DNA from 2 places in the Priestia aryabhattai genome. Region 1 is predicted to be linked to the other one. Evidence: riboswitches for the same ligand, from Rfam matches in the RefSeq annotation. Region 1 holds a riboswitch; the other holds the start of a gene.

Region 1 (4,221 bases):
TCCTGCTGCCTAGGCGATACGTATGCATCGATTGAAAAAGATGGAACAAACAGAGCTAATTCTGCAATATGATCTTCAATTGTACTTTCTTTTAAACGCCTTATATAAGCAATTTCTTCAAGCGTCTTGCCTTTTTGAAGCCAGCTATACGTTTTTAACGTCGAGCTCGTCAAAGGCAATTCTAAATATAGATCATGTAAAAAAGAAGAAAGCACATGAAAGCTTTCATTATTTTTACTCACTTTTTCAATGATATAGTGAATAACCCCTAAAAGTTGAATATGAACATAATGCTCATCGAGTTCATATTGATATGCTAACTGATTTTTTGTAAAGCCTACTCTTTGGTATCCAGTCAGTTGCAAAACAAAAAGAGACGCATCCCGCTCCGTACAACCTTTCAAGCACGTTCGGAGCTCTTTGAATAGCTCGGCGGCTAACTCTTGACGCGTTTGCTTTTGAGACATAATATACGTTTTGACCCATTGAATGACCTCAGGATTTTTGGAAATGGGTAAAAACCCTTTTTGAAAATACTGTAGGTTTGATAAGGTCTGAATGAACAAAGTGATTCTTGCTAAAAATAATTGAGTACTGCTTGCGAATTTCCATCCGTCCAAAGCTGGATGAAAAGGCCGAGCCGTCAGTTCATCTTCAAGCCGTGCTCTTCCCTTATCTGTCATCATATACTTTTGATTTTCAGTTTCTTCAATATACTGCTGTTCTTTTAAATATGCAACGCAGGTTTCAAAAGACCGTTTATCTAAGTAAAGAAATGACTGAAAAAGAAAAGAAATCCCAAAAATTTTCCCGTCTTGAATGGTTTGAGCTGACTTTTTACCTGTTAATAAATGATAAATACCATAGGCGGTTCGCTCACCTTTTAACTGTTTTATACAAAATAAAATGCTAACTTGAATATAATTCAAAGGTGTCAACTTCCTTTCTCATTCATTGTACCAAAAGTGACCAATAGCATGTGAGATAAAGGCTTTTTAGCTTTTTCCTTTATGTATCAAAACGTTTGGATAAGTGAAGAAGCCTTGATTTGATAAGCATTCTCAGTGACTTTTCTATTGAAAAGTTTTATAAATCATTTTACAATGAATAAGGAGAAATTTCACTCTTGATTCGCGAAGAGATTATATAATGAGAAATTTTCGAACACTTTACAGGAGGTCTTGTTATGCCAAAATATACAATTGTTGATAAAGATACTTGCATCGCATGCGGCGCTTGCGGAGCAGCAGCACCAGACATTTATGATTATGATGATGAAGGTATTGCATTCGTAACATTAGATGATAACCAAGGTGTAGTAGAAATTCCAGAAGATCTAGAAGATGATATGATGGATGCAATGGAAGGCTGCCCTACGGATTCAATTCGCGTAGCGGATGAAAAATTCGAAGGCGATGCTAATAAATTCGAATAAGTAATAAGCAAACCTGTAGTAGTACATGCTGCAGGTTTTTTTATATATAAAAATCGCTCTCCTTGGGAGAGCGATTGAATTAAACAGCAACGCGACGCGTGATCCATTGCTTCATTTTTGAAAACAATAAGACAAAAATAACCCCTGTTGCTGCTCCTTTTATTAAGTTAAACGGCAAAATACCTGCAACAATATATTGACGTGCTTGCTCACTAGACATTTCTGGCGATTGTAAGAAGATCGTATACGCAGGTAAAAAGACATAATAATTTAAGACAGCCATGAGCACCGTCATTACAACCGTACCCGTAACCAAACCTATTGTTACGCCTTTAGCTGTTTTAAATCGACGGAACATGTATGACACAGGAAGAACGAACAGTAAACCAGCCACAAAGTTTGCCACTTGACCAACTGGAACCCCTGTAGCACTTCCTTGAATTAAATAATTCAATAAATTTTTTATTCCTTCTACTATAACAGCAGCCATAGGTCCAAATACAAGTGCTGCTACTAGTGCAGGAATTTCGCTAAAATCAATTGTTAAAAACGGAGGTAATCCAGGAATTGGAAAGTTAATCATCATTAAAATATAAGCAATACTACTTAACATTCCTAGTATAACCAGCTTTTGAGTTTTCTTACTTTGTTGCATCTTTCCTCTCTCCTTCTTTGTGATCCACTCTTCAAAGAAGAAAGGTTCAACTTTATATCCCCACGCAAAAACCTCCCAACAAATGATTCGTTGAGAGGAGATATGGCAGGCATATTTAATAAACGTTCATCACATTAGGTTTTGAACGCTGAACCTCCACCTTCTCCCATCCAGACTGTACTGTCGGCTTTGGAATTTCACCAAATCTGCTCCTATGTATTACATATAAGCTCGCGGGCTCAAAACAATTTGTTTTTTACCGCCGGTCGGGAATTTCACCCTGCCCCGAAGATAGACCAATATTTAATTATGAATTTATTATATGTTATCTCGAATTAAAAGTAAATAAAGAAGTTTTTTAATTCCTATTAAATTGATGTATTTTATAAACTTCACTTTTATTGTTATATGTAAAATTAAGAAATAAGTGCATAACTAACGCCATCATGACATATTTATAGTTTCAATTTTACGTTTATGATTGTGCATTTGATAACTAATTGTAAAGTTTGAAAAATATAATTGACAGAATTTTTTTAACATGTTAAATTATCAAATATTTGATGATAGTAAAATCTAAGGGAGATGTTCACGTCATGTATAATGTGTTAGTAGCTGATTCAATTAGCAATGAAGGTCTTGCTCCACTACTCGAAGCTCCTCAGGTGAATCTTACGCGAAAAAAAGTTGAAGAAGTTGAGAATGATTTGCATACGTACGATGCGCTTTTAGTACGGAGTGCTACGACGGTTACAGAAGATTTGCTGGCAAAAATGCCGAATTTAAAAATTGTTGCTCGCGCTGGAGTAGGTGTCGATAATATTGATATTGAAGCCTCAACCAAACGAGGGGTTGTCGTTATTAACGCGCCGAACGGAAATACCATTTCAACGGCGGAACATACATTTGCTATGATGGCTAGCTTGTTTCGGCATATCCCTCAAGGAAATGCGTCAGTTAAAGCGCGCGAATGGAACCGCTCAGCATTTGTTGGAACAGAGCTTAATCGCAAACACCTGGGCATTATCGGATTTGGACGAATTGGCTCTGAGCTTGCCAAACGTGCAAAAGCCTTCAATATGAACGTTCACGTTTACGATCCTTTTTTAACCTCTTCCCGAGCTGAAAAGCTAGGCGTAGAACTATTATCCCTGGATGAATTACTAGCAGCAGCGGATGTAATTACCGTGCACACTCCGCTTACTAAAGAAACAAAAGGATTGCTCAATCATGACACATTAGCTAAAACAAAAAAGGGGGTGTTTTTATTAAACTGCGCACGCGGCGGGATCATTGATGAAAAAGCCTTAGTTCATTATTTAGAAATTGGCCATGTTCAAGGTGCAGCTATTGACGTATTTGAAGTTGAACCGCCGCTTGATAACCCTTTGTTACATTTTGATCAAGTTATTACAACTCCCCATTTGGGCGCTTCTACAAAAGAAGCCCAGCTTAATGTTGCTGAAGACGTGGCACATGACGTTCTGCGTTTTCTAGAAGGTAATCCTGTAAGTTCATCCATTAATTTGCCAACGCTTTCTAAAGAAATTTTTGAAAAAATTCAGCCGTTTACGAGCCTTACCAAACAAATGGGAGCTATTTTATCTCAATGCATGCGAGAACCTGTTCAGCATATCTCTATCTCCTACGGAGGTACAGTGACGGATTTGGAAACCACTTATATTACACGGAGCTTGTTATCAGGCTTTTTAACTCACCGTATTGACTCACCTGTTAATGAAGTCAATGCTTCTATGATTGCCAAAGAACGAGGAATTACATTTGGTGAAAAAACATCAGAAGATACGCAAGGATATTCCAATATGATTGACGTTACAGTAACAGGCGAACAGCGTACATTTACCATTACGGGCACCTATATAGCAGGATATGGACCTCGAATTGTTAATATTGATTCATTTGATATTGATTTTTATCCAGAAGGTCATCTTCTTTATATCCGCCACAGTGATCAGCCCGGAGTTATTGGAAACGTAGGGAAAGTACTTGGAGATTTACGTATTAACATTGCTACCATGCAAGTGGGCCGTAAGCAAAAAGGCGGAGAAGCCATTATGATGCTCACGTTTGATAAACTTTTAGATGATTCTGTCATCACTTCATTAAAACA
Region 2 (4,221 bases), on a different contig from region 1:
TGTGTAAATTCACACGTAAAAAGGCTCGTCTTTTTTTTATAGTTTCTACATATAGTGAACTATGAAGGGTAGAAGGGTGATGGGCATGAAAAGGTGGAAACTCACACTGCAGGTTGCTGCTACGTATGTAGGCACCGTTGTAGGAGCCGGTTTTGCAACAGGCAAGGAAATCGTGCAATTTTTTACACAATACGGGGAACTTGGAATGGTCGGAATTTTAGTCAGCGGCTTGTTTTTTATTTGGCTTGGTTCGAAAATGATGCTGCTTTCGCACTCAATTGGGGCTTCTTCTTATCAGCAGCTTAATACATATTTATTTGGTGATGTGCTTGGAAAAGTGGTAAACGGTGTAATGATTGTCATTTTATTTGGAGTAACTTCAGTCATGCTAGCGAGTACGGGGGCAATAGGAAAAGAGCAGTTCGGGCTGTGGCCTCCTGTTGGAATGATTTTTACAATTGTTTTAACTTATGTATTTATCGCAAGAGGGATTAACGGTATTTTAATGGTTAATTCTCTTGTTGTGCCGATGATGCTTTCATTTGCTTTTATCATCTTTGTGCCAAATATCAGCTATTTCTCACTGATTCAAACGAAGCCAGATTTAACGCTCGTGACACAGTGGAAGTGGGCGGTTAGTCCCTTTTTATATATTTCCCTAAATCTTGCTTTGGCTCAGGCCGTTTTGGTTCCATTAGGAAGCTCCGTAAAGGATAGGAGCGTGATTAAAAAAGGGGCCGTAATAGGAGGATGTGTACTTACGTTTATGCTTGTTTCTACTCATCTTGCACTTTCCAATTTGCCTTATTCATTTCAACTCGATATTCCTATGAGTGCCGTTGTTAAGAATATCTCAGCTTGGGTGAATGTTTTATTTACTGTAGTTGTGTTAGGTGAGATTTTTACTACATTGATTGGAAATGTATTTGGAATCGCTAAGCAGCTTCAGTCATTTCTTCCCCTGAATGATAAACAAGCTTTTGTGTTTATTATCTTGGCTTGCTTTATTATTGGGCAATTCGGATATGCCCAACTTCTTGAGTTTTTGTATCCGATATTTGGCTATATTGGACTAGCTTTTGTATGGATGTTATGTATTAAAAAAGAAAAAATAAGCTAATAGTTGGATTTTAAAGAGCAGATGTGAAAAAACGAAGTTAAATGATGTGACAAGTCGATTTTACTTTGCTATAATGTAAAACAAATAAGACTATAGCAGTCGAATATATTATCCTTCGGGGTCGGGTGTAAGTCCCAACCGGCGGTGATAAAGCGTATGCTTTTAAGCCCGTGACCCGTTTTCATACGATGTATGTTAGCGGTGGATCTAGTTAAAATCTAGAGCCGACAGTAAAAGTCTGGATGGGAGAAGGATCAGGAAGCACAGTTGTTTTTTTGTGTTGTATTAATGAGGGACAGGTTTGCCTTTTTAAGGATACCCTTGTTTTCATACACTACATACGACTGTTTATTTCGTATACAATTAGCGGAATTTTGCATAGATAAAACTGATTCAGCTCAGCCGACCCCTTGGACATTTGTTCAAGGGGCTTTTTTATTTTTAGTGGTTGGGGGAAAGATAAATATGAAAAAAAAGCAGCTGCTATTTCAAAACGGCATAAAAAGTTGGAATAGAGCCAAAGCAGGTGAAGAAAATGTTCACAGGTATTATTGAAGAAATTGGAAAAATAAAACGTATTCAAAAGGCCACAGAAGCAATTGTTCTTACGATTGATGCGAAGACCGTGTTAGAAGATGTGAACTTAGGGGACAGTATTTCAGTTAACGGCGTTTGTTTAACCGTAACGGCTTACTCTCAAAATGAATTTACGGTCGATGTCATGCCGGAGACAATTAAAGCAAGTACCCTTCAGCTTCTAACCGTTGGATCACGTGTTAACTTAGAACGGGCGATGGCTGCAAACGGCCGGTTTGGAGGGCATTTCGTTAGCGGACACGTTGATGGGATTGGAACAATTGTAAGCAAAACACGTAAAGGAAATGCCTTTTATTATGAAATTCAAGTCGATCCTGAACTTCGTGAATTTATGATGTTAAAAGGATCTGTTTCAGTAGACGGAACAAGTCTTACTATTTTTGATGTCAGCAACCAATCATTTACTATTTCTCTTATTCCTCATACGGTGCTTCATACAGTCGTGGGAGACAAACAGCGAGGAGACAAGGTGAATATTGAATGCGATATGTTAGCTAAATATATGCATCAGATGATGACTAATAAGTCAACTCCTGGCGCATCGAATCGTTCAGGTAATATGAAGGATTTATTGCAGCAGCATGGTTTTACAAATTAACAGTGAGGTGAAAGAGATGTTTCATAAAGTAGAAGAAGCCATTGAAGAGTTAAAAAAGGGAAAAGTGGTTATTGTATGCGATGATGAAGATCGAGAAAATGAAGGAGATTTTATTGCATTAGCCGAAAAAACGACGCCTGAGGTTATTAACTTTATGGCTACTCATGGAAGAGGATTAATTTGTACACCTGTTAATGAAGACATTGCGCATAAATTGAATCTTCACCCGATGGTAGCAAACAATACGGATGTACATGGAACAGCATTTACAGTAAGTATTGATCATATTTCAAGTACAACAGGTATCAGTGCATACGAACGTTCTGCTACCGTTATGGCTCTTGTAAATGACGTAACGGTAGCAAGTGATTTTCAACGCCCAGGACACATTTTTCCATTGATTGCAAAAGACGGAGGCGTTCTGCAGCGTGCGGGTCATACAGAGGCCGCTGTTGATTTAGCAGTATTAGCAGGAGGGAAACCTGCGGGTGTTATTTGTGAAATCATGAATGAAGATGGAACAATGGCACGCGTACCGGATTTAACAAAGATTGCAGAGCAATTTGATTTAAAAATGATTACAATAAAAGATTTGATTGCCTACCGCCGCAAACATGACCAGCTTATTAGCCGTGAAGTAGAAGTGAGCTTACCTACGGCATTTGGTGATTTTAAGGCTGTAGGATATACAAATAAACTTGATAATAAAGAACATGTGGCTCTTATTAAAGGTGATATTGATCATAATAGCCCCGTTCTAGTTCGCGTTCACTCTGAGTGTTTGACTGGAGATGTGTTTGGTTCTGAGCGCTGTGACTGCGGTCCTCAGCTTCACGCAGCTCTTACACAAATTGAAGAAGAAGGACGTGGCATTCTGCTGTATATGCGTCAAGAGGGCAGAGGCATTGGCTTATTAAATAAGCTAAGAGCATATAAGCTGCAGGAAGAAGGATACGATACCGTAGAAGCGAATGAAAAACTTGGGTTTGCTGCGGATTTACGAGAGTATGGAATCGGAGCTCAAATCTTGAAAGATCTTGGAGTCAAACAAATGAAGCTTTTAACGAATAATCCTCGTAAAATTACTGGGCTAAAAGGATACGACCTTGAAGTGGTAGAGCGAGTGCCTCTTCAAATGCCGGCAGTGGATGCCAATAAAAAATACTTAGATACAAAAGCTAAAAAATTAGGTCATTTATTACATTTATAATTTTACACTTTTTTTCGTTATAACAAATAAAGCTAATTCATGAAAAGAAATGTAAATAACTATATATTAATACTAGCAGGAGGAACAAAAGATGAATCATTTATATGAAGGAAATTTAGTTGGCACAGGATTAAAAATCGGAATTGTGGTAGGACGTTTTAATGAATTTATTACAGGTCGTTTACTTAGTGGAGCAGAAGATGCGCTCAAACGTCACGGTGTAGCTGATGAAGATGTAGACGTGGCTTGGGTGCCGGGTGCTTATGAAATTCCATTAATCGCTAAAAAATTAGCTGAATCTAAAAAATATGATGCAGTTATTACACTAGGAACGGTTATTCGAGGAGCTACTCCCCACTTTGATTTTGTATGTAATGAAGTAGCAAAAGGCGTTGCATCTCAAAGCTTACAAACAGGCGTACCAATTATCTTTGGTGTATTAACAACTGAAACAATTGAGCAAGCAATTGAACGTGCAGGAACAAAAGCAGGAAATAAAGGATGGGAAGCTGCAGCATCAGCTATCGAAATGGCTAACCTTTCAAAAATGATTGAAGGATAATTGATACCTCTCCCGCTTTTAAAAGCGAGAGCATCTAAAAACCTTGACTATTTGTTAGTCAAGGTTTTTTTGAATAGAAGTTAGCTATGTATAATTTGGATAAAACGTCTTACTCTAAGTAATAATTAAGTCGT

Evidence for each region. Region 1 has a riboswitch for FMN ahead of M3225_RS03865 (ECF transporter S component). Riboswitches for the same ligand answer to the same signal wherever they lie in the genome.
Region 2: another riboswitch for FMN. It lies ahead of ribE (riboflavin synthase); the one in region 1 lies ahead of M3225_RS03865 (ECF transporter S component).

The regions. Positions count from the first base shown of each region.
Region 1 covers NZ_JAMBOQ010000001.1:751,876-756,096, forward strand. The annotation lists gene M3225_RS03855 (helix-turn-helix domain-containing protein) at 1-929, opposite strand, end outside; gene M3225_RS03860 (ferredoxin) at 1,187-1,435, shown strand; gene M3225_RS03865 (ECF transporter S component) at 1,515-2,090, opposite strand; FMN riboswitch at 2,245-2,387, opposite strand; gene serA (phosphoglycerate dehydrogenase) at 2,687-4,221, shown strand, end outside.
Region 2 covers NZ_JAMBOQ010000003.1:542,915-547,135, forward strand. The annotation lists gene M3225_RS15840 (YkvI family membrane protein) at 86-1,120, shown strand; FMN riboswitch at 1,228-1,378, shown strand; gene ribE (riboflavin synthase) at 1,656-2,315, shown strand; gene M3225_RS15850 (bifunctional 3,4-dihydroxy-2-butanone-4-phosphate synthase/GTP cyclohydrolase II) at 2,332-3,525, shown strand; gene ribH (6,7-dimethyl-8-ribityllumazine synthase) at 3,617-4,087, shown strand.